Regions from separate parts of the Labrenzia sp. R5_0 genome, predicted to be linked through region 1. Evidence: predicted binding sites of a transcription regulator. Region 1 holds the regulator's gene; each other region holds the start of a gene.
What was found. The regulator PhoB, encoded in region 1, activates phosphate uptake and scavenging genes when phosphate is short. The targets are predictions, from matches to a motif close to TGTCATNNANCTGTCAT.

Region 1 (7,599 bases):
ATCTGTCCTCAGCCAGAGCGACAGCCCTCTGCTGATCGGCGGCAAATCGATGGGTGGTAGGGTCGCCGCGATGCTGGCGGGCGGCGGCTCGCTGCCCGGCCGCGCCAAGGGCGTTGCCTGTTTCGGCTACCCTTTCCACCCGACCGGCAAGGCCGATGCCGAGTGGCGGCTCCAGCCGCTGCAGGACGCCAAACGGCCGGTTCTGGTACTCCAGGGCGACCGGGATCCGTTCGGCTCGAAGGCGGAACTCGATGAAGTCACCTTGCCAGCTCATGTCAGCCTTACTTATCTGGAAGACGGCAACCACGACTTCGGACCGCGCGGCAAGTCGCCGGCGACACTCGACGGCAACATCAAACTGGCAGCCGAAGCAGTCAGGGCATTCGTGGATCGGCTCACGAGTTAAGGCCCACTACATACCCCGACAAGCGCAGCGCAAGTCCAGGGCTCTCGCGCAAGGCAGCAAGGAAAAAAGCCCGGACCGTTTCCGATCCGGGCTTTTTGAATTTCACGACAGTCCGGCTTACTGGCCGGGCTTGCCGTCGAATTCGTAGCTGGTGCTGCAGAACTCGCAGGTGACGATGATCTTGCCGTCGACAGTCATGTGGTCGACATCGTCGTCGCTGAACCCGGCGAGAACATTCTCGATCTTCTCGCGAGAGCAGCTGCACTTGTCGACCAGCGGCTGCGGCTCGAAAAGGCGGACGCCGCGTTCGTGAAACAGCCGGAAGAGCAGCATTTCCACGCTGACTTCCGGATCAGTCAGTTCGACATCCTTGACCGTCTCGACCAGTACCTTGGCTTCCACCCAGGCATCGTCCTCGTCAATCTCGTGCGGGCTCGTGCCTTCCGGGGCATTGCCCGGATCAATGTCAGCCTGGCGCATGCGTTCCGGCGCTTCCGGCAGGAATTGGATCAGGATCCCGCCGGCTGTCCAGGTTTTCACGTGCCCCTCGCCTTCCTGGCGGGTGAACAGTTCACCAACACCAAGACGAACTTCTGTCGGGATCTGCTCGGATCGCTCGAAGTACCGGCGTGCGACTTCTTCCAGCGACACACCATCCAGCTCCACCAGTCCCTGGTAGCGCTGCATGTGCATTCCCTGGTCGATGGTCATCGCCAGATGTCCGTGCCCGAGAAGGGCCTCCTGCGTTGCCTTGCCGTCAGCCATCAGCGCTGCGACTTCAGCAGCATCGAAGGTTGCGCAGGCGCGGATTGCGTCGGGTGACTTGAAGTCGACCACCAGCATGGACACCGGCCCCTTCGTCTGCGTCTGCAGCGTGAAGCGACCGTCGAATTTCAGCGACGTGCCCAGAAGGCTGGTCAGAACGATCGCTTCCGCCAGCAGTCGCGAGACCGGTTCCGGATAGGCATGCCGGTCCAGAATTTTTTCCAGGACAGGACCAAGCGCGACCGCACGGCCGCGCACATCGAGCCCTTCCACGGCAAAGGGCCGGACAGCGTCCAGCCCTGCAGGCGTAATGCCCAGTTCATCAAGATTAAGTGCCACTTGGCTTGCCTTATGCTGCGCCGAAGCACCAGGCCAGAATGCCCTTTTGGGCATGGAGCCGGTTTTCGGCTTCGTCAAACACAACGGAGTTGGGACCGTCCATGACGTCCGAGGTGACTTCCTCACCCCGGTGGGCCGGCAGGCAATGCATGAACAGGGCGTCCTGGTTTGCCTCAGCCATCAGGCGTTTGTTGACCTGATAGGCGCTGAGGAGGTTGTGACGCGATTCCGCATCGTCATCACCCATGGACACCCAGCAGTCGGTCACGACACAGTCGGTCCCCTTGACTGCCTCATATGGGTCCGTCGTGACCTGAATGGAACCACCCTTGGCACGAGCAGTTTCAATCAGGTCCATCGGCGGCGCCAGTTCACCCGGCGTCGCGATGCGCAATTCGAAATCGAAGCGCGGCGCGGCATGAATCCAGGAAGCCAGCACGTTGTTGCTGTCACCGGTCCAGGCAACGCTCTTGCCCTTGATCGAACCGCGATGCTCTTCAAAGGTCAACAGATCCGCCATGATCTGACAGGGATGCGAGAGCTTGGTCAGGCCGTTGATCACCGGCACTGTCGCATTTTCTGCAAGTTCACGCAGGTCGTTGTGATCGAGGATGCGGATCATGATCGCGTCGACGAAGCGCGACAGAACCTGCGCCGTATCGGCGATTGTCTCTCCGCGGCCGAGCTGCATTTCCGCACCGGTCAGCATCAAGGTCTCGCCGCCAAGCTCGCGCATGCCGACGTCAAAGGAAATGCGCGTACGGGTCGACGGTTGTTCGAAGATCATGGCCAGCACCTTGCCGGCCAGAGGACCCTGGCCGCGATGCACGCCGTTGCGGCTCGACTTGATCTTCCGGCTGGTGTCCAGGATGGCGCGCAATTCGTCGCCTTCGAAGTCCGTCAGATCCAGAAAGTTCCGGTAGGTTCCGTTTGCGGTCATCAGGCCGCTCCTTCCGCCAATTTCGCTTCCATGGCGACAGCAGCCTGTTCCAGGCGCTCGACAGCAATGGAAATTTCCTCTTCGCTCATGGTCAGCGGCGGCATGATGCGCACCACGTTATCGCCGGCAGGAACTGCCAGCAGACCGGCTTCACGGGCTGCAAGCACATAATCTGCAACCGGCACCACGCATTTCAGACCGAGCATCAGGCCGTTGCCGCGCACTTCGGCCAGAACGTCCGGATGGCCGTCCACCAGTCCGGCCAGCTTCTGCTTGAAGCTGAGCCCCTTCTGACGGACACCTTCCAGGAACCCGTCTTCCAGAACGACGTCCAGAACGGCATTGCCGACTGCCATGGCCAGCGGATTACCGCCAAAGGTGGTGCCGTGGGTCCCGGGGGACAGCGCCGCTGCCGTTTCTGCCGTTGCAAGACATGCGCCCATCGGGAACCCGCCGCCGATACCCTTGGCGATTGCCATCAGGTCCGGTTCCACGCCCGTCCACTGGTGAGCGAACAGCTTGCCGGTCCGTCCGACACCGGTCTGGATCTCGTCGAAGATCAGCAGAATGCCGTTGTCATCACAGATCTTGCGCAGCGCACGCAGGAAATCGGCCGGAATTTCGCGGATACCGCCCTCGCCCTGCACGGGCTCGATCGCGATCGCGGCCGTTTGCGGACCGATGGCATCTTTCAGCGCATCCAGGTCTCCTGCCGGCACCTGGTCAAAACCGGGAGCCTTCGGGCCAAAGCCTTCAAGATATTTCGCCTGGCCGCCAGCCGCGATGGTCGCGATGGTCCGGCCATGGAAGGCGCCTTCGAAGGTCACGATGTGGAACCGCTCGGGGTTGCCGTTGTCATAATGATAACGGCGCGCGCATTTGATGGCAGCTTCCATCGCTTCCGCGCCGGAATTCACGAACAGCACCTTGTCGGCAAAGGTTTCCGCGCACAGGCGCTGCGCCAGCCGTTCGCCATCCGGGATCTGGTGCAGGTTGGAGGTATGCCACAGCTTGGCTGCCTGATCCTGCAACGCCTTGACCAGATGCGGATGGGCATGACCGAGTGCGTTGACCGCGATGCCGGAACCGCAATCGAGGAATCGTCGGCCATCGGTGGTAACCAGCCAGACGCCTTCCCCATGATCGAAAGACAGGTTCGATCTTGCGTAATTTCCGAATAGTGCAGTCGCGGACATAACCTCGTTTGTCTCCTTTAAACGCCCCTGCTGTCCCCTGCGTCGCCCCGACGCCGGGCCGTCACCTTGAAAAGATGCCGAAGGGCCAAAACGCAACGTGCCGCCCCGATGAGGCGGCACGCAGCGGCTTTCTTATACACTGCCGGTACCATGCACTGTCAATGGAAATGGCGCACAAGACATTTCATGTGCCGCGGAGGGCGGATTTCATAAAATTCTCAATGACCTCGCCATAATTGGGGAAAAGTCGTTTCATCCCCAACTGGTTTGGGTCGAGTGGTTGCCTGACAAATTAACGTTATTGTAACCTCTCAGCAATCAGACACGAGATCTCGTGAGGCAAATCACCAAGAGGCACTAGATCTGCCAGCATTAAGCGTGCTTGCGCATGCTTAACACGGGGTTAATGGCCGCAGGACGGTCAAACTAAAGGGTGCGGCAATGAGTTGGACAAACGAACGAGTTGAGCTTCTCAAAAAGCTTTGGGGCGACGGCTTGAGCGCAAGCCAGATCGCAGGCGAACTGGGTGGTGTTACCCGTAACGCCGTGATCGGCAAGGTGCACCGCCTTGGCCTGTCCGGCCGCGCCAAGTCCACCTCTTCAAGCGCCAAGCCGCGCCGGCCGCGCACCGCAGCTCCTGCAACGGGGGCAGCGCCGAAGAAACCGACGACGTCACATCCGCAGTCGATCGGCGCAACGGCCCTGAAAGCAGACATCTCGCCGGCTCCAGTGGTGGCTGCCAAGCCGCGCGTAGAGCCGATTGCAGAACTTGTTCCGATCTCGCAGCGGGCTACCATCCTGACGCTGACCGAGCGGACCTGCAAATGGCCGATTGGCGACCCGGCGACCGACGACTTCTACTTCTGCGGCCGCCAATCCGATGCCGGCGTCCCCTACTGCGCTCATCACTGCAAGATCGCGTATCAGCCGGTCGCCGACCGCCGCCGCGATCGCAAGACGATGGCTCAGGCAGGCTGATAGCCTCGCACCTAACCAATTCATGAGAAAGCCCGCCGATTTGGCGGGCTTTTTTTGTTTGGGCCTTCCATTGACCAGATGCCCGACCCCGAACAGTGACCTCCCACGGCTTGTTCTTGGCACCGCTCCATGCCGTTTCCGCCCCATCAAATCAAACCTTGTTTGACCGCTCCGCCACGACAGGGACCGCAGGATCAGCCCCGACACCGACACAACTGATGGGGTGGTCGCAGAAGAGAACCTTGCTCCGCGAAAGGCACATAACCGCTGAGAAACAAAAAGCCCGCTTGAAAGCGGGCTCCTTAATTCCATTCTGCAAGTTGCCCTCAGGCAGTGGCAGAGGTGAACTGGTCATTGAAGGCGTATCCGGCACCACGGACGGTACGGATAGGATCCTTCGCCTTGCCCTTGTTCAGAGCCTTGCGCAAGCGACCGACGTGAACATCGACAGTGCGTTCGTCCACGTAGACATCGTGACCCCAGACCCCATCCAACAGTTGTTCGCGGGAGAAGACACGGCCAGGCGATGTCATCAGGAATTCCAGCAGGCGGAATTCCGTCGGCCCCAGGTGTATTTCCTTGGTGTTGCGGCGAACGCGGTGCGTTTCGCGATCCAGTTCGATATCGCCGGACCGCAACATGCTGGACACCACTTCCGGGCTTGCCCGGCGCAGGATGGCGCGCACGCGGGCCATCAATTCCGGTACCGAGAAGGGCTTGACCACGTAGTCGTCGGCACCGGTCGCCAGGCCGCGGATGCGCTCTGCTTCCTCACCGCGTGCCGTCAGCATGATGACCGGCAGGCGCTCGGTGTCCTCGCGCGCCCGCAGGCGGCGGCACAGTTCAATTCCGGACAGGCCCGGCAGCATCCAGTCGAGCAGCAACAGATCCGGCAGGCTTTCCCGCAGGCGGATTTCCGCCTCGTCACCCCGGACACAGGACTCGACCGAGTACCCTTCCGCTTCCAAATTGTATCTCAATAGAAGGCTGAGCGGTTCTTCGTCTTCAACGATGAGCACCTTCGGCATACATCTCGCTCCAATTACCGCAACCGGCGCCGAAGCGCCGGCCGTTAAGATCTTCAGCAAATCCGACGATTACCGGCGGGTCAGACCGCGCCTGTTTCGTCGACCTTTGCCCGGTCTTCCGGCAAACGCTCGCCAGTGACCATGTAGTAGACGTTCTCGGCGATGTTCGTCGCGTGATCGCCGATGCGCTCGATGTTCTTTGCGCAGAACAAGAGATGGACGCACTGGGTAATGACCCGCGGGTCTTCCATCATGTAGGTCAGGAGTTCGCGAAAGATCGACGTGTAGATCGCGTCGACCTCGGCGTCGGCTTCCTGAACCCGGCGGGCGGCTTCCGCATCCTTTCGGGCGTAGGCATCCAGCACCTGCTTGAGCTGCGAAAGAGCGAGTTCCGTCATGTGCTCCACACCGATCGCGAGCTTCTTGGACTGCAAGTCGCTGTCGATGGCGATGACGCGCTTGGCAACGTTCTTGGCAAGATCGCCAACACGCTCCAGGTCATTGGCAATGCGCGTTGCGGCAGTGATTTCACGCAGGTCCTGCCCCATCGGCTGGCGGCGGACGATCAGCTCGATCAGCTTCACTTCAAGTTCGTTGTAAAGGCTGTCCAGACGGACATCGCCCTTGATCGTCGCCTTGGCAAGCTCCAGATCCTGCGACACCAGCGCGGACACCGCATCGGCGAAAGCCTTTTCGGCAATACCACCCATTTCGGCAACCTTGCCGGCCATGGCCGTCAGTTCGTCATCGTAAGCCGAGACTGTATGTTCAGACATCCTGTGTCCCCTTCAGAAACCTAAAAAATGCTTAGCCGAAGCGGCCCGTAATATAGTCCTGCGTACGCTTGTCCTTCGGATTGGTAAAGATGTCCTCCGTCAGACCTTCCTCCACCAAAACACCCAGGTGAAAGAACGCGGTACGCTGAGACACACGGGCAGCCTGCTGCATCGAGTGGGTCACGATCACGATGGTGAAGTTTTCCCGCAGTTCGTCGATCAGCTCTTCCACCTTCGCGGTAGCGATGGGGTCGAGCGCCGAGCACGGTTCGTCCATCAGGATCACTTCCGGGCTGACGGCAATCGCACGGGCAATGCACAGACGCTGCTGCTGACCGCCCGACATGCCGGTGCCCGGCTCGTCCAGACGGTTCTTGACTTCTTCCCAAAGCCCGGCCTTCTGCAGGCTGGAGGCAACGATTTCATCAAGCTCGGACTTGTTGCGGGCCAGACCATGGATCCGCGGACCGTACGCAATGTTGTCGTAGATCGACTTGGGAAACGGGTTCGGCTTCTGGAAAACCATGCCAACCTTGGCGCGCAGCTGTACGGGATCGACCTTGGGATCGTAGATGTCTTCACCGTCGATCTTGATCGACCCTTCCACACGGCAGATGTCGATGGTGTCGTTCATGCGGTTGATCGTCCGCAGGAACGTCGACTTGCCACATCCGGAGGGACCGATGAAGGCAGTCACGGACCGCGGCTGAATCTCGATGTCCACGTCCTTGATGGCGTGGGTATCGCCATAATAGACCTGCACCTTGTTCGCGGAAATTTTGCTGTCGGTCATGGTTTTCGCCTGTTCAAAATTCGGCATCTCGTTCATCGGAGCAATCCTTACCAGCGGCGTTCAAACCTGCGGCGCAGGATGATAGCGATAATGTTCATGGTCATGAGGAAGACCAGCAGCACGATGATCCCGCCCCAAGCGCGTTCATAGAAAGCCGGGTCGGCGCGTTTCGCCCACTCGTAGATCTGGGCCGGCATGGCCGAGTTCGGAGAGAAGAAACCGGCAGCCACACCGTCCGGGAAATTGGAGGCGATGAAACCGACCATCCCGATTAGCAGCAGCGGAGCGGTTTCCCCAAGCGCCTGTGCCAGACCGATGATCGTGCCGGTTAGAATGCCAGGCATTGCCAGCGGCAGGACATGGTGGAAGATAGACTGC
Region 2 (7,599 bases), on a different contig from region 1:
CCCCTCCCCCTTGTGGGGAGGGGTTAGGGGTGGGGGTATTCATCGACTGAAGCTTGGGATGCCAACCCCACTTAATCCCTGCCTCTAATCCCGGCAGATCTAATGCTGATGCCCGGCGTGGCTGTGCCGGGTTGCATTGATGGATTCGACCTGGGCCTGCATCTCGATATGGCCGAAATCGAATTCGATCTCGATTTCGAATTCCTCTCCTTCCCGGAAAGGGCGGGTAAGGCCGCCGAGGCGCAGGGCCAGGGCGTTGGGAGCAAGAACGAGGGACTTGCCCGGTTGGATCGGAACGGGCGGCAGGGGATCGTAGCCGGTTTCACCGTCCTTCAGGGCAAAGCCGACCAGTTCGACCTTCGAGGCGATCTCGGTGTGACCGCCAACCAGCTTTACCTGCCGTCCGGAGGTGTTCTCGATGTTGACGAAAAGCAGCGCGGAGTTGCCCGATGTCTCCCGGATCCAGGCATGGACAGCACGCACGCCTTCAGACGCGCCTTCGTGGCTGCCTTCATCCTCATCGTGATGATGTTCGGCTTCGTCATGCTTTTCGTGTGCTTCTGCATCGCCATGCCCTGTTTCGGAGGCAGTAGGTGTGCCGGACGCCAAAGCAGAGTGTGGCAGGCAGAGCAGCAGCGGCAACAGGACGGCAAGGGCGCGCATATCGGGAAGATCCTTCGGGCTTCAGGTCAGGCGCGCAAATCAGTAATGATATTACGTGACATTGCCATGAAGGCAGGCAAAAGCGCGAGCAGCACCGTCAGACTGACGAAACCGGCGATGAGGTGAAACTCCGGCCAGTCGAGCGTTGCCGTCACCAGAATGTCCGTTCGGGAGGTGACGATTGAGGAGATGACATCGACCGCGATCCGGCCGACGCCCAGCCCGGCGACCGAGCCCAGGACAATCAGGGTGGCGGCATAGGACCAGACCACGGCAAAGACGAAGCGTCCCGGTGCCCCGAGAGCCCGCAGGAGTGCCAGACGCCTGGCGAACAGCCGGGCAAGGGCTATCAGCCCCGTCAGGACGCCAGCGGTCACCAGCACCTGGGTCAGCACCGCCATCACCGACATGATCTGGCGGATGTCCCCCATGAGTGCATGAAGTTGCGCAAGCACCGCGCCGGGGAAGAACGCCATGGTGTCGTCGCGGGTAAACTCGGACCGCAGGGCGTAATTCGCCCAGAGCTCATTGGCATGAACGAGTATCGCCGGTGTTCCCGGGAAATAATCCGCGTCAAACGGCGGGCCGATCTGTGTCTGTCGTTCCGGGCCATGGCCATTGGTCAGCCCGTGCACTTCCCAGACGCTTTCCACCGGAACGAGAATGGCCTTGTCCCACGGGCTGCCGGTGGGCGGCATCCTGCCGACGATGGTGAGCGCGTGGCCGGCGTGGGCATCTTCTTCCGCGCTGTCACCAATGCCGTGCGCGGGTTCGAATGTCTCGCCAAGCTTCAGGTCGACCCGCGAGCCGGCAACCGCTTCCCCGCTGCCGGCAAAGAGCCTGCCTTCGGCAAGGTTCCCTGCCAGATGCGTGACGAACTGCGGCGTGGTGCCGACAACGGGTGACGACAGGTAGCTGTCGCCGAAGGCAATCGGGGCGGCAAGGTCGACGTCGTCATGGGTGGCAATCTCGTTGTAGATCTCGCCGCCCAGAAGCGGCACGTCGCTTGGTTGCAGATAGACGGCGGCAAACATCATGGTGATTTCGCTGCCAGGGGCTGCGACGATCAGATCGAACTGTTCCGCTGCCCGTGCCGTTCCCTTTCTGAGGCCGCGTTCCTGGGCTATCAGGCCAACGCCGATACCGATGGAAATGGCGATCAGGAAAACGAAGGTCAGATTGGTCCAGCGGAAGCGCCAGAGCAGTGCTCCGACCAGCGCCTGTGGCCGGAAGCCCCAGATCACGATCAGGCCGGTTATCACGGCGGGTAACAGCAGCAGCACGAGCCACAGCGTGTCCTGGGCAAGCGGCGAAAGGTCCTGCCAGCGGTCTGCGAAAAAGTCAGGCACCGGCGGCCTCCGTCTGCAGGTGGCCGTCCGTAACTTCTATGATCCTATCCATCCGGTCCAGCAGATGCTGGTCGTGGCTGACGGCGATCAGCGTCTTGTTCCGCGCGCGTGTCAGGCTGATCAGGTCTTCGATCAGGGCATCGGCGGTCTTGCGGTCGAGGCTTGCCGTCGGTTCGTCCGCGAGAATGATCGCGGGGTTGTGGGCCAGCGCGCGGGCAATCGCAGTGCGTTGGCGTTCGCCGCCGGAAAAACTGTCTACGGTCCGCGCTTCTGCCGGCACCTTGAGGCTCTTGAGAAAATCCCGTGCGGTGTCGGTGATCGACCGGCGCTTTTCTGCCGGGTTGAACGACGTTGCAAGGGAGGCGTTGCCAAGGGCGCTCAGTTCCTCAAACAGCAGGAAGTCCTGGAAGATCAGCCCGACATGGCTGCGGCGGAACGCGGCGCGGGCGGCGTCGTTCAGCTGCACCAGATCGGTTGCACCCCAGCGGATATGACCTGTCATGCCCGGATGCAGTCCGGCGAGCGCGTAGAGAAAGGTCGATTTCCCGGCACCTGACGGGCCACGCAGGCCGATGGTTGCGCCTGGTGTTGCATCAAAGTGATCGCAGGAGAGCAGCACCCGGCCACCGGGTGTCCTGACGCGGAGATCGTCGACTTGAAGAGCAAGATTCATGAGACGCTGTCAGCTGCGTTCATAGACAGCATCGACAAGTCTTGCCCGGCTGACGAACCCGGTCTCTGGATCCTTGAAGGTTCCCAGTTCAAGAACGCCCCGTGTCACGATCTTGCTGTTGAAGGCGACCACGTCGACAATGCGCTTGGTGTAGATGGCGAGAATGTCCCGCGGCCATTCCGCCTCGGTTTCACAGAACGGGCAAACTGCCATCGGAATCTTGGTGAGCACGAAGAACTGGCTGTCGGCCTTCAGGGGTGGGGCCATGTAGCCACCGACTGATACCCTGGTGCCTTCCAGTGAATGGGCGAGGTCGGAAAAGCTCCGGTCCTTGTTGTAAAGCGTGCGCAACTTGAGGGGGGCGTCTGCCGCACAGGCCGTGTCCGGCAGCAGAATTCCGGCAAACGGAGCGAGGCCGAGCCCGACGATAAGCTGTCTGCGGTTCATGACATCCCTGGTTCTGGCCAATTCATGCTCCTAACTTATCCGGCTAATATGACAAACAGGCAAAGGCCTGCCGGGCGGCAGGCCTTCAGGATCCCTGGCCGGTATTCGACCAGGGATCCCGCTGAGCGCGTGTTGGACGCTGGCTGAAGGCTTATTGGGCGTTCACAGCGTGGTTCATGACGTGGAAGATAACGTTCTGCTCGATGGTGCCATCGACCAGATGTGCCCACGGGCCCTTTGCGTAGACCGCAACATCTTCACCCGAATGGGTTTCGGAGGACTTGGGGATCAGCGCCTGCTGGACGTAGTCCAGATCGGTGGCGGTTTCCTGGTCGAGGTCCGGGCGCGAGCCGGTGTAGTCGTTTTCGCCTTCGCCCTTCTTCAGAACCGAACCGGTGCCGTTCAGGTAACCGATCACGGTGTACGGCTTGCCGTCGTCCGCGGTCAGAACCTTGTCGGAATGCTTGATGCCCACCTGGGCAACGTCGTAGCAAAGGCCGAGGATGGCCGAACCGCGGCCGCAATAGCCGTTGAAGGCGATGGCATGTTCGTGGTCGGCGGTGACGATGATGAGCGTGTCTTCATCGTTGGTCAGCTCGTCAGCCATGGCAACGGCTTCTGCAAAGGCAACACCGTCGCGCATGGCGCGGGCCGCATTGCCGTCATGGTTGGCGTGGTCGACGCGGCCGGCTTCGATTTCCAGGTAGTAGCCGCCTTCGTTCTTGGACAGATATTCGATGGCTGCCTTGGTCATGTCGGCCAGGGACGGCTCGTCATTGTCGGCGCGGTCGGCCTCATATTCCATGTGGCTGTTGTTGAACAGGGCCAGTACGGGGCTGGAGCCGTCAAGCTTCAGCGACTGGAAACCGGCGGTGTCGGATGCGAACTGTGCACCCAGTCCGGTTGCACGCTCAACCAGGTCGACATTGTCTTCGCGGCGGCCCTTCAGCCCACCCATTTCCTTGTCCTTCGGCAGGAAATAACGGCCACCGCCGCCCATTGCGAAATCAACGGTGCCGGCTTCCATGGCGTCGATCAGCTGGGTCGCGATGTCCTTCTGTGCAGTGCAGCCTTCCGGCACCGCGTCTTCCCAGTTGCGGTTTGCGGTCTTGGCGTAGACGGCAGCCGGAGTTGCGTGGGTCAGACGGGCGGTGGAAACCACGCCGACAGACTTGCCGGCTTCGGTCATCATTTCGGAGAACAGGGCAAGCTGGTTGCCTTCGACGGTGGAGCAATCGTCATGGATGGCTTCTTCACCGAGGTTGATCAGGTTGAAGCGCTGCTTCACGCCTGTGTTCATCGAACCGGCGGTCGGAGCGGAGTCCGGCGTCTGGGCGTTGATGTTGTAGGTCTTGACCAGGGCGCTGTAGAACTCCGGAGTTTCGTACGGGAGAACGTTTTCCTCGCCCAGCATGCCTTTCTGCTGACCGTCGAAAAGGCGCGTGGCGTAGTTGGTGCCGACACCGTTGCCGTCAGCGATCAGCAGGATCACGTTCTTGGCGCGGTTGGTGTTCGGCTGACGGTCCAAAATGGCCTGAATGGTGGCTTCGCCATCCTTGTACCACTGGCTGGAGGCTTGCGGCAGGGCGTCCTGAGCAAAGGCAACAGAGCCTGTAAGGGCCAGCGCCAGCGAAGTGCAAACGATCGTTTTCATGATATCTCCCGGAGGTGAGGGTGCATCCCGGGAGCTACTTAAAAACGCTGCATGACATCTGATTGACAGTTGGATGACGAAACAGATTTGTTATTTTATTACATAACCTCCACGATTGAATTCAATTCTTCTACTTTTGCGCCGTCTTGTCTCTTCTTCGGTAGCGTCTTGTCATCGAACCGCAGGGTTGGTCCCCGGCCGGGTAATCGACCTGGCAGCCTCGTGAAAAGCCCGGGCAATTACAGATAGAAAAATGGTGTCCTGAAATCTGAGGACGCTGTCGCGTCCTGTGTTCCTGGGCTGCTCGCTATCCCCTATTGTCACATCATTTTCATATGAGCGTCGAATAAGGTTCATATGAAAATGTTTTAACGGGCTTCGAAGTCAGGCTTTTTCGAGTCAACATGATGCCTTTGGAGCAACTGGCCTTCTGCATTTGCAGGAGGAGAGGGGACGATGGCGGATCAGAAGAACATGCTTGGGCAAATAGACATTTCAAAGCGTCAGGCCGAAATCGCGGATCTGGTACAAAAGGCAGGGTTTGCGTCTGTCGAGGAACTGGCGGACCGGTTCGAGGTGACCACGCAGACAATTCGCAGGGACGTCAACGGTCTTTGCGAACTGGGGATCTTGCGCCGGACCCACGGCGGCGTCGAGCCTCCGGCACCGGCGTCCAACATCCATTATTCCACCCGGCAGATCCTCAATCTTCCGGAAAAGCAGCTGATTGCGAAACTGGTGGCCGGCCACGTCGGCAACAACCAGTCGATCGCGTTTTCCATCGGCACCACCCCGGAGATCGTGATGCAGGCCCTGGTTGGGCACGAGAAACTGGCGGTTTTCACGAACAATCTGAACGTGGCCTTCACGGCTTCAGTCAATCCGTCGTTTCAGGTGACCATCACCGGCGGGCGGTTGCGTCATGGCGACCGCGACGTGCTGGGGTCCGCAGCGCAGGCGTTCTTCTCCAACTACAAGGTCGATATCGGCATTTTTGGTGTCGCAGGTGTCGATGAAGACGGCACGCTGCTGGATTTCCATGAGGACGAAGTGGCGGCCCGCCAGTCGATACTCGCCAATTGCCGCCGGTCCTATCTGGTCCTCGATCACAGCAAGTTCGGCCGGAACGCCCATGTGCGCGGCGGTCAACTCAGCGATGTCGATGCGATCTTCACCGATTGCCCGGTGCCGGATGTTTTCCTGGCATCGCTGGAAGGCACGAAAACGGAAGTGTTCGTGGCTGAAGACGGGGATGAGGCGTGACATCAGATCCGCATATCCCGGGTGCGAAACCCTCTGGCGCCGGCAAGCCGATCGTCCTTGAAACGGTGTCGCGTACCTGGGGTGAGACGGTGGCCGTCGATGGCCTGTCGATCGATATTCCGGCAGGCTCCTTCACGGCACTTCTGGGGCCGTCCGGCTGTGGCAAGTCAACGACATTGCGCATGATTGCGGGCCTCGAGAATGTCAGTAGCGGACGCATCCTGATCGGCGGAGAGGATGTCACTGGCCGTCCGTCGGCCAAGCGTGACCTTGCCATGGTGTTCCAGTCCTATGCGCTGTTTCCGCATCTGAATGTCGGTGAGAACATCATCTTCGGCCTGAAGGTCCGCCGGGTCGGCCGGGCCGAGCGGGACCGGCGTCTTGCACGGGTTGCCGATCTGCTGGGCCTTGGCCAGTTGCTGGAGCGCAAGCCGGGTCAGCTTTCGGGCGGTCAGCAGCAGCGTGTCGCCCTTGGGCGGGCAATCATCGGCGAAAAGCCGATCTGCCTGATGGACGAGCCGCTGTCCAATCTCGACGCCAAGCTGCGCCATGAAATGCGGGTGGAGATCCGCGCGCTGCAGCAGCAGCTCGGCTTCACGATGGTCTATGTCACGCATGATCAGGTCGAGGCCATCACCATGGCCGATCAGGTGGTGCTTTTGAATGGTGGCCGGCTGGAGCAGGTGGCGAGCCCGCGGGATCTTTACGAAAAACCGGCAACGCCGTTTGCCGCCCGTTTCATCGGCACCCCGCCAATGAACCTCTTTCCGGCCAATGCCTTCAGGAAGCTGTGCACCGCGCCGGATTTCAAGCTCGGCCTGCGCCCGGAGGCAATGCATCTGGAAGACGGCGGCCCGGTCAACGCGTCTGTTCGTGCCGTCGAGTATCTGGGGGCGGATGTGCTGGCCGATTGCGAAGTTGCCGGCACCGGTTTTCAGGTGCGCCTTCCGGCCAGCCGGGCCTTCACGCCCGGCCAATCCGTGCAGCTCGGCTTTTCGCCGGACGATCTTCATGTTTTCGACGCCGATACCGGCCGCCGCCGGGACGATCTCATTTCCGAGTTCGGAGCCTTGTTGCGCTCCTGACCTGCTGCGCACGCCCGCGTAGACCGACCGCAGACCTGCGGATTTTCGAACCTTAGGAAGTAAACTGATGTTGAAGTCCACTTTCCTGAAAGCCGTTGCGGCAACGGCGCTTTCCTTCAGCACCTGGGCCTCCGCTCAGGCTGTTGATTTGCAATTCTATTTTCCGGTCGCCGTTGGCGGCAAGGCTGCTGACACCATCCAGGAACTGACCGACGCCTATGTTGCGCAGAACCCGGACGTTACAATCGACGCCGTTTATGCCGGCTCCTACCAGGACACCGTCGCCAAGGCGATCACCGCTTCGCGCGGCGGCAACCCGCCCCAGCTTTCGGTGATCCTGTCTGCCGACATGTTCACCCTGATCGATGAGGATCTGATCCAGCCCTTCGACGACTATCTGACCAGCGACGAAGACAAGAAATGGGTCGAAGGTTTTTATCCGGCATTCATGGAAAACAGCCAGAC
Region 3 (7,599 bases), on a different contig from region 1:
GGTGCAGACACTTCGCAGCGCAGGTGGATGAAATGGTCGGCGCGGAGGCGGTTTTCCCGCTGGCCGGTTTCAATGGCATCTGCAAGCGCGCGCATATCCGAATAGCCAAGGTCCGCGTCTTCATCCATGCCGACGCGCAGCGCATCGAACACGGTGGTGATGCCGGAACATGCGATCTGGGCGTCGTGGGCCTGCACGGCGGAAACCGGGCTCCAGCGCACCTTGGGACGCGGCGCATAGTGGGTTTCCAGGTGGTCGGTATGCAGCTCGACCAGGCCAGGCAGCAGGAAGTCGCCTTCGCAATCATGCCCGTCGACCTCGGTCGGCGACCCGATGCCGGAAATCAGACCGGCATCATCGACCGTCAGGGAACCGTCGAACACTTCGCCTGCGAGAACCAGACTGGCATTCTTGAAGACCTTGGGATGCTTGCTCATGCAGATTCCTCTTGGGAAAGACGCTCGGCCTGGCTGAGGGCGTCGGCGGGAGCGACGCTGCCGGTCAGCTGAAAGACGGTATGGACCTGGAAAGGCGCGCCGCGTTCGGCTTCGGTGTAGAGCGCAACGTGGCGGCACAGCCGCTTCTTGCCAATGACATCCGCAAAGTGGTCCTGGGCGGCATTTGCCATCCGCTCCATGTCGCTGTCGTCTTCCAGTTTGTTGGAAAGGGTCAGGTGGAAGCGGAATTCATCGAAGATATAGGGATAGCCCCACCTGACGAGATAGGTGTCATGCCTTTCCGACAGTCCGCTCTTGCGGCGGCGCTCAAGATCCGCCTCGGACAGTGGTGCGCGGAACGGCTCGAAGCGACGCACGCACAGGCCGGCGAAGGCGCGCAGGGCCGGCTCTTCTGCCTCAGGGGTCAGCGCCAGAAAGCGGCCGAGCCTGTTCACGCCGAGCGCTTCTACCTCGTAAGGGGCGATTTCCGCCGCAAAGGCTGCGCAGGCGTCCAGCAGCGCTGCCTCGGTCTGATCGGCTGCGAGGGAAAACGGGGCTTTCAAAGTCCCGTGAAATCCATAGCGCCGGGGGTCGGTCGTCACCTCCTGGAAACGTGCCGATGTCATGCCGGGCAGCTCCGGCTGCGGAAGGGCCGTGCCGGAAAAGGGATCGCGCCCGAGCCAGGAATTTCCGAGCTGCATCAGGCGGTCGTCGGCATCGGCGGCGAAATAGAGGGCGTAGCGCATGAAGAAAATCGCGATTTTGAAATGTGGTTTGGCCGGGATGTGGCAGGGCCACATCCTTCAACTTTCTGAGGGAGTGACCTAAAGGCGGGCGGTGACTTTTCTGTGACAGTTTCCGCCCGTCTGCAAGCCTTTCCTCATCTCGTGGCTCAGGCGGCTGCCTCCGCGCTGAAACCGGTCACGTCGATTATGCGGTCGGCGATCTGTTCCCGGACGTCCTGGTCGTGAAGAATGCCCACCATGGCAACGCCCTGGGTTTTCTTTTCTTCCACCAGACGGACGACCACGGCCCGGTTGGCAGCGTCGAGAGAGGCGGTTGGCTCGTCCAGCAGCAGGATCGGATAATGGGCAATGAACCCCCTGGCGATGTTCACGCGCTGCTGCTCGCCGCCGGAGAACGTGGCGGGCGGCAGGGTCCACAGGCGCTCGGGGACATTCAGCCGCGACAGCAGGGAGCGGGCCTTGTCGACGCCCTCTGCCTCGCTGGTGCCCTGGGCGATAAGCGGCTCGGCGACGACGTCTTCGGCCGAAACACGCGGGATGGTGCGCAGGAACTGGCTGACATAGCCGATCGTGTCTTCACGCAGTCGCAGAACCTTGCGCGGCTCGGCCCCGGCCATGTTGACGATTTCATCGCCAACCGTCACCAGGATCTGGCCCTCGTCACAGCGGTAGTTGCCGTAGATCATCTTGAGGATCGAGCTCTTGCCGGCACCGGAGGGGCCGCCAAGGACGACACATTCGCCGGAATTCACCGAGAATTCGACCTTCTCGACCACGGGAATGACGGTTCCGCCCTGCAGGTGCATGATGAAGGACTTGCCGACGTTGTTGAGATAGAGGCGTACGGGCATTTCGGTCCTCATACCTGGAGAATGGAAGAAACAAGCAGCTGGGTATAGGGCTCGCGCGGATCGTCGAGCACCTGGTCCGTCAGGCCGCTTTCGATGACGTTGCCGTGGCGCATCACCATGATCCGGTGCGACAGCAGCCGGGCGACCGCAAGGTCGTGGGTGACGATGACCACGGAAAGTCCGAGATCGGCCACCAGGCGGCGCAAGAGGTCGAGAAGACGTGCCTGCACGGAGACGTCCAGACCGCCGGTCGGCTCGTCCATGAAGACCAGCCGTGGTCTCGTGACGAGGTTGCGGGCGATCTGCAGGCGCTGGCGCATGCCGCCGGAGAAGGAGCGCGGATCGTCATCGATCCGGTCGCTGTCGATTTCCACCCGTCCCAGCCAGTCGTCGGCGGTGGAGCGGATGTTGCCGTAGTGGCGCTCGCCAACTGCCATCAGCCTTTCGCCGACGTTGGCGCCTGCGGAAACGTTCATGCGCAGGCCGTCCGCAGCATTCTGGTGCACGAACCCCCAGTCGGTGCGCATCAGCAGGCGGCGCTCGGCCTCGGTCAGCTGATAGAGGTTGCGCATGGTGCCGTCGCGCATGCGGTATTCGATCGCTCCCGCCGTCGGCGCGAGACGTGTCGACAGGCAGTTGAGCAACGTGGTCTTGCCGGATCCGCTTTCGCCGACGATGGCAAGCACCTCGCCGGGCCAAAGATCGAAGGAGACATCGGCGCAGCCGATGCGGTCGCCATAGTAGCGGGTGACGTTATGAACCTGCAGCAGCGGGTCCGCGGAGGGAAAGGTGTTCATCGGGCAGTCTCCTCTGCCTGGGTGGCGCCGAACTGGTGTGCCGCCGGATCGGCCGCCATCGGGCCGAGATGGCCTTCCGCGCGCCGTTCCTCGCAATAGTCGCTGTCGGAGCAGACGAACATGCGCCCGCCCTTGTCATCCAGGATCACCTCGTCGAGATAGACATTCTCCGCGCCGCACAGGCCGCAGGGCTTGTCGAACTTCTGCACCTCGAAAGGATAGTCCTCGAAGTCGAGGCTCTTCACCTTGGTGTAGGGCGGAATGGCGTAGATGCGTTTCTCACGCCCGGCACCGTAAAGCTGAAGCGCCGCCATCTGGTCGATCTTCGGGTTGTCGAACTTCGGCGTCGGCGAAGGATCCATCACGTAGCGGTCGTTGACCTTCACCGGATAGGCGTAGGTAGTGGCGATATGGCCGTTCTTGGCGATGTCCTCGTAAAGCTTCACATGCATGAGGCCGTAATCCTCGAGCGCATGCATCTTCCGGGTCTCGGTTTCGCGTGGCTCCAGGAAGCGCAGGGGCTCGGGAATCGGCACTTGGAAGACGATGATCTGGTCTTCGCGCAGGGCCTTTTCCGGAATCCGGTGGCGTGTCTGGATGACGCTTGCCTCCGATGTTTCGTAGGTGGTGCGCACGCCGGCGGTCTTTTCAAAGAAACCGCGCAGGGAAACCGCATTGGTGGTGTCGTCGGAGCCCTGGTCGATCATCTTCAGGCAATCGTCCTTGCCCAGAATTGCCGCCGTGACCTGCACCCCGCCGGTGCCCCAGCCATAGGGCATCGGCATTTCGCGCGAGGCGAAAGGCACCTGGTAACCCGGTATCGCGATGCCCTTCAGGATTGCCCGGCGGATCATGCGCTTGGTCTGCTCGTCCAGATAGGCGAAGTTGTATTCGCCCTGTTCGAAAATCTGAGCCGTATCGTTCATTGCGCAGCACTCCGTTCCCTGAGTATCCGGCGATAGTGGTCGAGGCGCATGTCCAGCGTTCCGGTGTGCAGCTCGAACAGGTGATTGTCGTTGTCGTAGAAATAGATGGACCTGCCTTCACCTTCGACGCGGGCGCGCGGTGGTTTGACTTCCAGGCCAAGGCGCTCGACGGCTGCCAGCTTCGTGTCGAAGTCTTCTTCTTCGATCTTGAAAGCCACGTGATTGTAGGTGCGCTCGTTCAGGGCATCGCCCTGCATGATCGCGATCCAGACGTCACCGACCAGAAAGAACTTTTCCTGGGAGAGGGAAAAGGTGGCCTCTTCACTGGAGTAGACTTCCCGGGCCCCGAGTACCGTCGTCAGCAGGTTCGTCATCCTTTCGAGATCACTGACGATGAACGTCATATGACTAAGTCCGCTGCTCATTCCGCCGCCTCCTGGGCGGTGTTGCCCTCTTCTTCTTCCTGGCGTCGTTTTTCGAACCATTCGCCGCGCATCCGGCGCACCAGATCGAGTTCGGCCTGGAAATCGACGTAATGCGGCAGCTTCAGGTGTTCGACGAAACCGGTCGCCTGGATGTTGTCTGAATGGGACAGGACGAATTCGACATCCTGAGCCGGGGCGGACTGTTCCTCGCCCAGTTCCTGCCACCGCATGGAACGGTCGACCATGGCCATGGACATGGCCTTTCTCTCCACCTGCCCGAACACGAGGCCGTAACCCCGGGTGAAGGTCGGGGCGGTCTTGGCCGAACCCTTGAACTGGTTGACCATCTGGCACTCGGTTACCTTGATGGCGCCGAGCGTCACGGCAAAGCCGAGTTCCTCAGCGAAGAATTCCACCTCGACCTCGCCGTAGCGGATTTCGCCGGCGAAGGGGTGTGTGCGGCCATAGCCGCGCTGGGTGGAATAGGCCAATGCCAGCAGGAAGCCTTCGTCGCCACGGGCAAGGTTCTGCAGGCGCAGGTCCCTGTCGGCCGGGAAGGACAGGGGCTCGCGGGTCAGGTCGCCGACGGGCGCGTCCTCGTCGGTTACCGGGTCCGGCTCCATCAGGCCTTCGTCGCCAAGCAGGTCGGTGACGCGCGGCATGCTGCCTTCTTCAGCGGTAGCTGTTTCGACAGGCTTTTCGAGACCGTCCTCTTCGGCGGCCAACGCGAAATCCAGAAGGCGGTGGCTGTAGTCGAAGGTCGGGCCCAGCACCTGGCCGCCCGGCAGGTCCTTGTAAGTGGCTGAAACGCGCCGTTCCACCAGCATCTTCGCGGTGTCAATCGGCTGGCTGTAGCCGAACCGTGGCAGGGTCGTGCGGTAGGCACGCATCAGAAACGCGGCTTCGATCAGGTCTCCGCGCGCCTGCTTGATGGCAAGTGCGGCCAGCATCTCGTCATAGAGCGAGCCTTCGCCCATGACACGGGCGACAGCATGGGACAGCTGCTGGGCGATCTGCTCCAGCGTCAGCGAGGGAACGGAGGTGTCGCCCCGGCGGCGCTTGGCCATGAGCTTGTGGGCGTTGCGGATGGCCTTTTCACCACCCTTTACGGCTACATACATGGATCAGACCTCCGCTTTGAGGATGCGGGTGGAACGGGGCAGGGCAGACAGCGCTTCCTGTCCGGCAAAAACCAGATCGATACCTCGTGGAAACTGGCGGTTGTTGGCAATCACCTGGTCCCAGAACACCGGTGGAACCGGACCGGTGCCAAAGGAAACGGTGTCCTTGATGCCCGGGCCGCTAAAGGAGACGGCTGAATGGGACCCGAAGTCCTGACCGGTCAGGATCACCGTTGTCGACCGGTCCGGATATTCGGCGGATCCCTGGTTGAAACTTGCCAGGGGGATCATGCTCACCGGTGCGCTGACCAGCGCAAAGGCCGCTTCCACCGGTTCGGTGACGATCGGGCAGCCGGTGTGGAAGCGCAGAAAGGTCTTCACGGCGTCCGACGTCATCAGAGGCTTGTCGAGCCAGATCGGCGTGTCGTAGTCGAACAGGGTCAGGGCAATGGCGGCGGCCGCCTGCGTCAGCGGTGCGGGCGGCTTCAGATTGCCGGTGGAAATCGCCTGCCGCGTACCCGGCCGGGCCATGGCATTCATGATCGCGCGAAAGCAGCCCTGCGCATCGTGAACCGGGTCCTGAAATCCTGCAGCCAGCGGGGCGGCGGCGGTCTGTTGTGCTGCGTTCATCAGTTGTCTCCCCGCACCATGGTGAAGAAGTTGACCTTGGTGGCCTCGGTTTCCTCGCGAACGGTTTCCTGCGTGCCTGCCTGGGCTTCGGCCAGCGGCGCGATGATGTCCGTCTCGATGCGCTCCTGCATTGCAGGGCGTTGCCACAGGGCGTCGATTACGGCGGACTGCAGCGCTTTCTGCTTGTTGCGGCCAAGGCTGTAGGCATTGCCGGTTTCACCGGTTTCCAGGCGAACCACGCAGCGGGTGACGGTGACCTCGCCCAGGTTGAACGGACTGCCGGTGCCGCCCATGCGGCCGCGCACCATCACCAGTCCGGTTTCGGGCTGGCGCACCAGCTCGTAGCTTTGCGGCGGAAGTGCGCTGAATTTTTCCGCGACGGCCTCGGCGGAGGCTGCGGCCAGTGTCGCGATGACCTTCTGGCGGGCGCCGACTGCCGCGCCGGCTTCGGTGTCCGGGGAGGATGTGGAGGGTATGTCTGTCATGAAGCGCGCCTTTTGGGTTGGGCGGTTCTTCGGAAAGCGTTTGAAAACGCCCTTGTCCTAGACTTGATTTGTCTATTTGTCTAGACAAATAATCCGGTTGACTCTTTGGTACCGAAATTTGATGACGGGCTCATGACGACGAACAGCACTCTCGACCGCAGCGCCGGAATTGCGGTGTGGCGCCAGATCATGGAAACGCTGAAGGCGGAAATCGTGAGCGGAGCCTTTGAAAAAGGCAGCCGCCTGCCTCCGGAATCCGAGCTTGCAAGCCGGTTCGGCGTCAACCGCCACACGGTCCGCCGGGCGATCGCCGCGCTGACGTCGGATGGTATTCTGCGGGCCGACCAGGGCCGTGGCACCTTTGTTGCCTCAGCCCCGCTCAGCTATCCCATCGGGCCACGCACGCGCTTTTCGGAAATCGTTTCCGGCCAGCTTCGGGCCCCATCCGGCCGGTTGATCGGCTCGGCTGTCGAGGAAGCCGACGCCCTTCTGGCGCATCAGCTTGGCGTGCCGCTCGGAACGCTGCTCATTCGCGTGGAAACCCTGCGCGTTGCCGACGGTGTACCGATGATCGCGGCCACAAGCTGGTTCGAACAGTCCCGCGTGCCCAATTTCGTCGCCGATTATGCCGACACCGGATCAATCACGGCGGCTTTGCAACGCGCCGGAATTTCCGATTACCGCCGCAAGGAAACGCGCATCACGGCCGAGCTGGTGGAAAACCGCGATGCCCAGCAACTTGGTCTGGCGCTGGGCCAGCCGGTGATGGTGATGGAAAGCGTCAACCTGGATATGACCGGCAAGCCCCTGCAATACACCCGTGCCCGCGTGGCGGCCGACCGCATGCAGCTGGTGGTCAGCGGCGAGGTTTAGACGCTCGCTTTGATGCAAGGTTGGTTCGTCTTTTTCGCCCGGTGAGCCATGCCCGCAGGATCAGCCAATCCGCCGCCAGGCTCCGGGTGACATGCCCGCCATCTTCTTGAATGCGCGGGAAAACGCCGCTTCCGACCGGTAGCCTACGCTCCAGGCGATTTCCGCAATTGATGATCTGCTGTCCCGCAATTGACGCGCCGCGAGCTGCAGGCGCCAGAACGTCACGTATTGCATCGGTCCCTGACCCATTTTTCCGGCAAACCGTTCGGTCAGCACCGTACGGGAGGTGTTGATCTGCCGGGCAAGGC
Region 4 (7,599 bases), on a different contig from region 1:
CTTTTCCTCCGGGTGACTAACAACTTTTACCCGATCAATCTGGAAAGATAACGTAAGGGAATGAATCGTCTGTTAACGGAATGATTAGACTTTTAAGGATTGCGATCTATCCGGTTGCGGCTGTTTCTGATTCGCTCTCGCAGTCCCGTCCTGCCGTTTGGGGAAACCTCTGGGCAGGTTTCGCGAGGGGGATAAATACACGAAAAGCTCCCGACGGGGAGCTTTTCATCGTTACAGGATACCCGGCGTGGTTCTTGCTAGCTGTCAGCTATCCTCAGAGCGACTGATTGACAGCGATGCCCCGAGCGGATTGCGGTCCGGTTGGCGCAGAACCGTTTCGTCCGTAGGTGGTCGGTGCATTGGCATTCTTGGCACCGGCGACCTTCGCGACGGTTGCAACGATGTTATTGGCAACGTCTCTTGCCGTTGAAAGCACCGCCAGGTTGATGCGCAGAACCGGCTGGAATTCGCTGTGCTGGCGACGCAGCGACTGGGTGGATGCCGGGGAAAGATTGCCCAGGGCGACCGCGTGTTCCTTCGCTGTCATCATGCCGCGGGTGTATTCGTGGATCAGCCGGGCCTTGTCGGGCTGCAGTTCGCCGGCTTCCCGGAGTTTACCGGCCCTGACCAGATCGGTTTCCATTTCGATCACGGACAGGAGGGCTTCCATGGTGCCGGACAAGGCAGAGCAAAACTGCTCGGCTTCCTGCTGGCTGGTAGGCCGCTCAAGGGAAAACGGAAAGGTGGATGCGTTGGGTTGTGCGGTCATCTTGACCCCTCCTGCAATGCGAGCAGTTCACGTTCCACGCTGTCGGCAAGGCCGATGCCGCCTGTTTGGGCGATGTTGCGTGCATATTCGTCGACCAGAAGGCTCTGCCAGGCATCCGCCCCGTGGCCTTTGCCCCAGGTGCCACCGTTTTCAAGGCCGGTGAACATGTTCTGGAGCATGGTGTTCAGGAAAACCGCCTCAAACTCTTCGGCGGCCTCGCGAACGCGCGTCTTGTTGGTCCGGTCGACGCCGCGCAGCGTGTCCAGCGGGCTTTGTTGAAAGGATGTCGGTGAAACAAGCTCGGCCATCACAGCACCTCGATATCGGCCTGGAGGGCACCTGCGGCCTTGATGGCCTGCAGGATCGAGATCATGTCGCGTGGACCGATCCCGAGAGCGTTCAGACCATCAACAAGCTGCTTCAGCGTGACGGTTTGCGGAACGATGGCGAGTTTGGAGCCTTCCTCATCCACGGTGACGTCAGAACGCGGCACCACGGCGGTCTGGCCGTTTGCGAAAGGCAGCGGCTGCGAGACCTGCGGAGATTCGGCAATCGTCACGGTCAGGTTGCCCTGGGCAACGGCGACCATGGAAACCTTCACGTCCTGTCCCATGACGATGATGCCGGAGTTCTCGTCGATGACGATGCGGGCTGCCAGATCCGGTTCGACGATCAACTGCTCGATGTCCGTGAGAAGATCGACGATGTTGCCATCATATTGCTGCGGCAGGTCGATGCGTACGGTTGCCGGATCAAGCGGTTCGGCTGTCGGCATGCCGATCAGTTCGTTGACGGAGAGCGCGATGCGCCGCGCGGTGGTCAGATCCGGATTGCGCAGGGCGAGACGAAGCGTGGTCAGCGAAGCCAGCTTGAATTCCAGTTCGCGTTCAACAAGGCCACCGTTGGCGATCCGTCCGGCGGTGGGAACACCGCGAACAACCGACGCGGCATCCGCTTGTGCGGAAAAGCCGCCGATCGCGATCGAACCTTGGGCGATAGCGTAGACTTCACCATCGGCACCGACCAGCGGTGTGACCAGAAGCGTGCCGCCCTGAAGCGATTCTGAATCGCCGAGGGCGCTGACGTTGACGTCGATCCGGGTACCCTGTGTGGAGAAGGGCGGCAGGTTGGCAGTCACCATGACGGCCGCGACGGTGTTGGTGTTCAGGTCGATGTTGCGGGTGTTGACGCCGAGACGTTCGAGCATGGCCTGCAGGCTCTGCTGCGTGAAAGGCGAATTGTTGAGCGAGTCGCCGGTGCCATTCAGGCCGACCACAAGGCCGTAACCGATTAGCTGGTTTTCGCGAATGCCTTCGAAATCGGCAATATCCTTGATACGGGAGGCTGCGTGTACCGGTGCCAGCAAGGTTGTTGCAGCAACGGCGGTGGCAGCACCCAGAAGTGCCAGCCGCTTGAACCCTCCGCAGATCATTCCACCAATTTTTCGCATTACCGATCTGGCCCGCCATCGTGTTTCCGGCTTTGCTGCCGGGATACATATATTCGAAATGCGCAATGCGAGAGCCGTGCCACTTTTTACAAAGGTGTTGGTTCTTTCCATAAAAGTGGCGGAAATCCGGGCTCTTTGCTGATATGATCACGAGCATATCCACGCAAAACTGTCGCTTGAGGTTAAAGAAATGTACCTGTTGGTCGGCAAATATTGCCTCACCCCCAAGGACTCATTTACCCTTCTCGGCAGAATCTGACGGGCAGAGCCACTCCATGCGCCAGAATTGCCGTCAGTCCGACTGGAAGATCGATCATGCGTATTACAGGCAATAAACCCATTTCCGGCGTTCAGGGACGAGGCGCCAAGAAAAGCGTTTCTTCAAGCGGCGACCAGTTCGCACCGGACCTTGGGGGTGAGGTTTCACAGTCTTCCCAGACCGCGGGCGGCGCGTCCATTCAGGGCATGGATGCCTTGCTGGCCCTGCAGGAGGTTGACGACCGCGCCGAGCGCCGATCCCGCGCCACCAAGCACGGGCACAATCTGCTGGACACACTGGAGTCGGTGCGGGCGGATCTGCTTGCCGGACACGTGTCGGAGGACCGGCTGGAGCTGCTCGCCAGGCAGGTTTCCAAACGCCAGTCGAGTGGTGATCCTGAGGTTGATTCGGTGCTCGAGGAGATCGAATTGCGGGTCAAAGTCGAGCTTGCAAAGCTCGGCCGATTCCAGGATTGAGCGTGCACACAAATCGATAAAATTTGTCGGCTTAGTGTTCAAAATTTACGCAACGTCTTGAAAGGTATAAACTTTCCTTGACGCCATTTTTAGCAAATGAACCGTTGTCCGCTGGCGGAACCGCCTATATATTGCGCCCGGCATAACGGTAATCCGGAGCTATCGATGACGGTTGAAATTGAGTCTGAATATCGACCCTCGGAAGACGAGCCGTTCATGAATGACAGGCAGCGCGAGTACTTTCGGAACAAGCTGCTTGTGTGGAAAGAAGAGATCCTGAAGGAAAGCAAGGAAACCCTCGCCAATCTTCAGGAGGAAAGCCAGAACCATCCTGACTTTGCCGACCGTGCGTCGTCCGAAACGGATCGGTCCATTGAACTTCGCGCCAGGGACCGTCAGCGGAAACTGATCTCGAAGATCGATGATGCCTTGGAACGCATTACAGACGGAAGCTATGGCTATTGCGAAGAGACCGGCGAGCCGATCTCTCTTCGGCGCCTCGAGGCGCGCCCGATCGCGACTTTGTCGATCGAGGCTCAGGAAGCCCACGAGCGTCGGGAAAAAGTGTATCGCGACGACTGATTTCCAGAAAACGGCCGGTTTGCCGCACAGACGGCAGATCCGTAACGACTTTCAAGACCTTCCCCTCGTGGGAAGGTTTTTTTATGTCTGTTGACTGCTTTCCCATGCCGACCGCCCGCACGCCTCACCTTGAGGAGGACCATCAGGTCCGCCTCGGAGGATTGGCAGCACGCTCACAAGCATGCGGCCCATCCTTCGAGACAGCGCTATGCGCTTCCTCAGGATAAGTTTTTGGGGGACCTGCTCGTTCAAGCAGGCTTGCGAAAGTCGAGACCGTTCAAAGCGTGATCCGGTAACGGGCAAAACCATCCGCACCGTCGCCTGCCGGTTCGATCCGGACACCTTCCACGGAGGCGGCGTGTTCCGTGCCACCCGGGCCGGTTTCGAACAGGACGCTCGTATCCGGCATCGGTTTGAAGGACCAGTTGGCATCTGCCGAAGGGTTGATCGTGCCCTGTTCGACAATGTATCGCACCAGGACGTCGCGATTGGTGTCCGGGCCGACGAAAACGACAACGTCGTCGCTGATGCCGGGGAAATTGCCACCGCCACCTGCACGGTAATTGTTGGTCGCGACCACGAAGGTTGCTTCAGGATCAAGCGGTGCGCCGTTGAACTGCAGGTTCACGATGCGGCTGGCGTCCGGATTGAGGACTTCGCCTTTCGCGTCATATTTCGATGGCTGGCTCAGGTCTATCTGGTAGGTGACACCGTCGATCACATCGAAATTATAGCTTGGAAACTCCGGGTTGATCAGTGTCTGGTCGGCCTTGCCCGGCTCGACTTCCCGGAAAATTCCGGCTGAACGTTCCAGCCATTCCTTCACCGTGCTGCCCTTGATGGCGACCGCGCGAATGGTGTTCGGATACAGGTAGAGATCGGCCACGTTCTTGATGGCGACATCGCCGACCGGAACATCGGTGTAGTAGTCCGGGCCGCCACGACCGCCGGCCTTGAAAGGCGCTGCTGCGGAAAGTACCGGCAGGCCTTCCCATTCCGTACCCTTCAGCATCTGTTCGATGTACCAGATCTGCGCCTTTGAAACGATCTGGACGCTTGGGTCGTCGGCCACGAGGGCGAAATAGGAATGCAAGGGAGCCGACGTCTTGCCGACGGGGCGGCGGACATAGGCAAGGGTTGCCTCGTGATCTTCCTTCACTGCATCGAGTACATCCTGCTGGCTCTCCACCAGCGGTGTCACGGTTCGACCTTCTTTTTCGTAGATCGGGCGTGCTTCGGTCATGAAATTAGCGACACGCCAGCCGTTGCCGTCGCGCTCGATCATCAGGTCGATGACGCCCAGATGCGATCCCCAGAAACCGCCCATCGCGGCAGGCTTGCCGAACAACGTGCCTTTCTCGCTGTCGATACCCGGCAGTCCCTCATACTGGGGACCGGGGAAGACCAGATGCTGGTGACCGGTAAAGACGGCGTCGATCCCGTCCACGCCGGCAAGGTGCAGGGAGGCGTTTTCCATGCCTTCCGAATAATCGTTGGCGTCAATCCCCGAGTGGGAGAGGGCGATTACAAGGTCGCAGCCCTGTTCGCGCATTTCCGGGACGAAGGCCTTGGCGGTTTCGATAATGTCACGCGCATTGGCGTTGCCTTCCAGGTGGCGGCGGTCCCAGTTCATGATCTGCGGTGGCACGAAGCCGATGAAGCCGATCTTGATCGGATAGGACTTGCCGGCACCGTCGGTGACCTGTTTTTCAACGATCACGTAGGGCTTCAGGAAAAGGGCGTCGTCTCGTGCGTTGCCGGCCAGCGTGCTGCCCTTGACAAGATTGGCGCAGACGACGGGGAAATTGGCACCGGCCAGCACCTTCATCAGGAAGTCCAGGCCGTAGTTGAATTCGTGGTTGCCGAGTGTTGCCGCGTCGAATTCAAGGACGTTCATGCCCTTGATGACTGGGTGCAGGTCGCCTTCGCTCATGCCGCGTTCATAGGCGACATAGTCCCCCATCGGGTTGCCTTGCAGAAAGTCGCCATTGTCGACCAGAACCGAGTTTGTCGCCTCGTTCCGTATATCGCGGATCAGTGTGGCTGTCCGGGCGAGACCGGCGGTGTCGACAGGTTTGTCGCTGTAATAGTCGTAAGGGAAAACATGGACATGGAGGTCCGTGGTCTCCATCAGGCGAAGGTGAGCCGTACCTTCCTTGGCCAGAACCGAATAGGGGTGCAGAGCTGCCGTGAAGCCAGTTGCCGCCGCGCCCATCAAAAGGGTGCGCCGTGAAATCGAAAAGTCTTTGATACTGGACATGAAATAGCTCCTGTTCGGTCGCTCGGCGATTGGTGTCGTTTAGCCTTGCGGAGCAGCGCGAGCCGGACCGACAGCTGTCGGTGCCCGCCGGGCGGCATGTTTCCGCGGCACACGGTTTTGGTCCGCGAGGATTACAACCGTATGACGCAAATTGCTGCCCGGATCGTCAGTTTTGTCAAGCAGGTTTATGGGGCGTCGAGCGGGGTCTACTCGCTGATCTGGCCTGCCATGACCGAGATCGTTTCCACGTAGACACTGGCCTTGTTCCATTGCTTGAGAACGTTGTAATTGGCAGTGCCCGGGCCCCAGCCCTGGCCGCGGCGCCAGCCTTTCTGGGCAAGATAATTTGCGGTGGAAGCCAGCACATCCGGAATGGAGCGGATCAGGTCCTTGCGGCCGTCGCGGTCATAATCGACCGCATAACGGACATAGCTGGTGGCGAGAAACTGGGTCTGGCCGAGTTCGCCGGCCCAGGCACCCTTCATTTCGGCCGGCTGCATGTCACGGCCCTGCACGATCTTGAGCGCGGCGACCAGTTCGGCGGTGAAGAAATCGGACCGGCGGCAATCATAGGCCAGCGTGGCAAGGGATTGCAGGACCGGCATGTTGCCGGAGAAGCTGCCGTAGTTGGTTTCAAGTCCCCAGATCGCCAGCAGAACAGGTGCTGGAACGCCGTATTTCTTTTCGATGCCACGGAAGATGCGGGCGTAGGTCTTGCCGAGCTGCTTGCCCCGCCGGATCATCGCGTTGTTGACCCGCTTGGCATAGAACTGGTTGAAGCTGAGCTTGAAGGATTTCTGGTTCCGGTCGAGCGAGACCACCTTCTTGTTGTATTTCACGTTCTTGAGGGACGATTCAACGACCCTTTTCTTGAGGCCGTAGCTTTGGGAATTTGCAATGAACGACTGTTTCCAGGCTTCAAAACCACCCGGGCCATTGCCGCAGCTTGCACTCCAGGCAGAAGGTGCGGACAGAAGAACAAAACCAAAGACGAATGCAGAAAGGAGGCGCATCGAATCCCCGCTGGGCCAATATAAGATTACCGACATTCTATCCGAAAAAGCGGTAGCGTCATCCGGCAGATACAGGAAAAAGAGGGGTGGGGGCGGACAAATCCGGTCTCGTCTTTTCCGGTTGCCGCAAAATCAGGGGTCGTGCCGGATGAAGTGGCTGTGAGATGGCGCACCCGGGCTAAGGGTGCCGGCGCGGTCGAATTCGCTGTCGGCATTGAAGCTGATCTTCGGCAGCGTTGCGAACCTTGCGATCGTCTCCCGATGGCCTTCGATCTCGTTTTGAAGTCGCGTTACCAGGTCTTCCCGTGCCGCCCCCTTGTGATAACCGTGAACACCGTGGACGATCCTGGGAACCAGAACATCGAAACCCAGATAGCGCAGTGTGTAGGCGAGCGGCCAAAGCAGCATCTGAATGTCGCCTTCCTTGCCGTTGTGGGCACTTTCGCTCGCCTTGGATCCGGTCGTGACGCAGAAAAGAACCGGCTTGTTCCTGAAATGGCCGGTATCGAAACGGTTGGAAGTGTCGTGCAGGCCGCCGTTGGCCAGAACGCGCTCGCACCAGCCCTTCAGGATGGCAGGTGGGGCGAACCACCAGACCGGAAAATGCAACACGATCCGGTCCGCCAGGCGCAGCTTCTCGACTTCTTCCGTAATGACCGCGGGAAGGTTTCCGGTTTTCGAGGCCGCTTCCTGCGTTTTCAGGACGTCATAAGGTTCGGTGACGATCTCCTCTGCATAGTGCGCTGCGCGCTCCGCCGGATCAAAGCCAAGCTGGTAGAGATCTGACCAA

Region 2: J7447_RS15365 (alkaline phosphatase) is a predicted target of PhoB. The motif match lies at 4,849-4,865, and genes of this name have one in related genera.
Region 3: J7447_RS21685 (DUF1045 domain-containing protein) is a predicted target of PhoB. The motif match lies at 1,275-1,291, and genes of this name have one in related genera.
Region 4: J7447_RS10830 (bifunctional 2',3'-cyclic-nucleotide 2'-phosphodiesterase/3'-nucleotidase) is a predicted target of PhoB. The motif match lies at 5,927-5,943, and genes of this name have one in related genera.

Annotation. Positions count from the first base shown of each region.
Region 1 covers NZ_JAGHRK010000001.1:246,027-253,625, reverse strand. Annotated here, with positions in the region: gene J7447_RS01180 (alpha/beta family hydrolase) at 1-406, shown strand, start outside; gene J7447_RS01175 (Hsp33 family molecular chaperone) at 524-1,510, opposite strand; gene argF (ornithine carbamoyltransferase) at 1,521-2,450, opposite strand; gene J7447_RS01165 (aspartate aminotransferase family protein) at 2,450-3,646, opposite strand; gene J7447_RS01160 (GcrA family cell cycle regulator) at 4,088-4,624, shown strand; gene phoB (phosphate regulon transcriptional regulator PhoB) at 4,951-5,652, opposite strand; gene phoU (phosphate signaling complex protein PhoU) at 5,733-6,428, opposite strand; gene pstB (phosphate ABC transporter ATP-binding protein PstB) at 6,460-7,221, opposite strand; gene pstA (phosphate ABC transporter permease PstA) at 7,269-7,599, opposite strand, start outside.
Region 2 covers NZ_JAGHRK010000002.1:1,425,233-1,432,831, reverse strand. Annotated here, with positions in the region: gene J7447_RS15385 (copper chaperone PCu(A)C) at 100-663, opposite strand; gene J7447_RS15380 (FtsX-like permease family protein) at 690-2,012, opposite strand; gene J7447_RS15375 (ATP-binding cassette domain-containing protein) at 2,005-2,685, opposite strand; gene J7447_RS15370 (hypothetical protein) at 2,695-3,153, opposite strand; gene J7447_RS15365 (alkaline phosphatase) at 3,284-4,786, opposite strand; gene J7447_RS15360 (DeoR/GlpR family DNA-binding transcription regulator) at 5,243-6,049, shown strand; gene J7447_RS15355 (ABC transporter ATP-binding protein) at 6,046-7,134, shown strand; gene J7447_RS15350 (ABC transporter substrate-binding protein) at 7,202-7,599, shown strand, end outside.
Region 3 covers NZ_JAGHRK010000004.1:383,245-390,843, forward strand. Annotated here, with positions in the region: gene J7447_RS21680 (alpha-D-ribose 1-methylphosphonate 5-triphosphate diphosphatase) at 1-437, opposite strand, end outside; gene J7447_RS21685 (DUF1045 domain-containing protein) at 434-1,183, opposite strand; gene phnL (phosphonate C-P lyase system protein PhnL) at 1,330-2,034, opposite strand; gene phnK (phosphonate C-P lyase system protein PhnK) at 2,043-2,831, opposite strand; gene J7447_RS21700 (alpha-D-ribose 1-methylphosphonate 5-phosphate C-P-lyase PhnJ) at 2,828-3,757, opposite strand; gene fosX (FosX/FosE/FosI family fosfomycin resistance hydrolase) at 3,754-4,182, opposite strand; gene J7447_RS21710 (carbon-phosphorus lyase complex subunit PhnI) at 4,179-5,303, opposite strand; gene phnH (phosphonate C-P lyase system protein PhnH) at 5,307-5,933, opposite strand; gene phnG (phosphonate C-P lyase system protein PhnG) at 5,933-6,418, opposite strand; gene phnF (phosphonate metabolism transcriptional regulator PhnF) at 6,551-7,291, shown strand; gene J7447_RS21730 (AraC family transcriptional regulator) at 7,352-7,599, opposite strand, start outside.
Region 4 covers NZ_JAGHRK010000002.1:425,170-432,768, reverse strand. Annotated here, with positions in the region: gene J7447_RS10855 (hypothetical protein) at 275-769, opposite strand; gene J7447_RS10850 (rod-binding protein) at 766-1,077, opposite strand; gene J7447_RS10845 (flagellar basal body P-ring protein FlgI) at 1,077-2,201, opposite strand; gene J7447_RS10840 (flagellar assembly protein FliX) at 2,535-2,954, shown strand; gene dksA (RNA polymerase-binding protein DksA) at 3,120-3,536, shown strand; gene J7447_RS10830 (bifunctional 2',3'-cyclic-nucleotide 2'-phosphodiesterase/3'-nucleotidase) at 3,814-5,796, opposite strand; gene J7447_RS10825 (lytic murein transglycosylase) at 6,003-6,809, opposite strand; gene J7447_RS10820 (NAD(P)H-dependent oxidoreductase) at 6,942-7,599, opposite strand, start outside.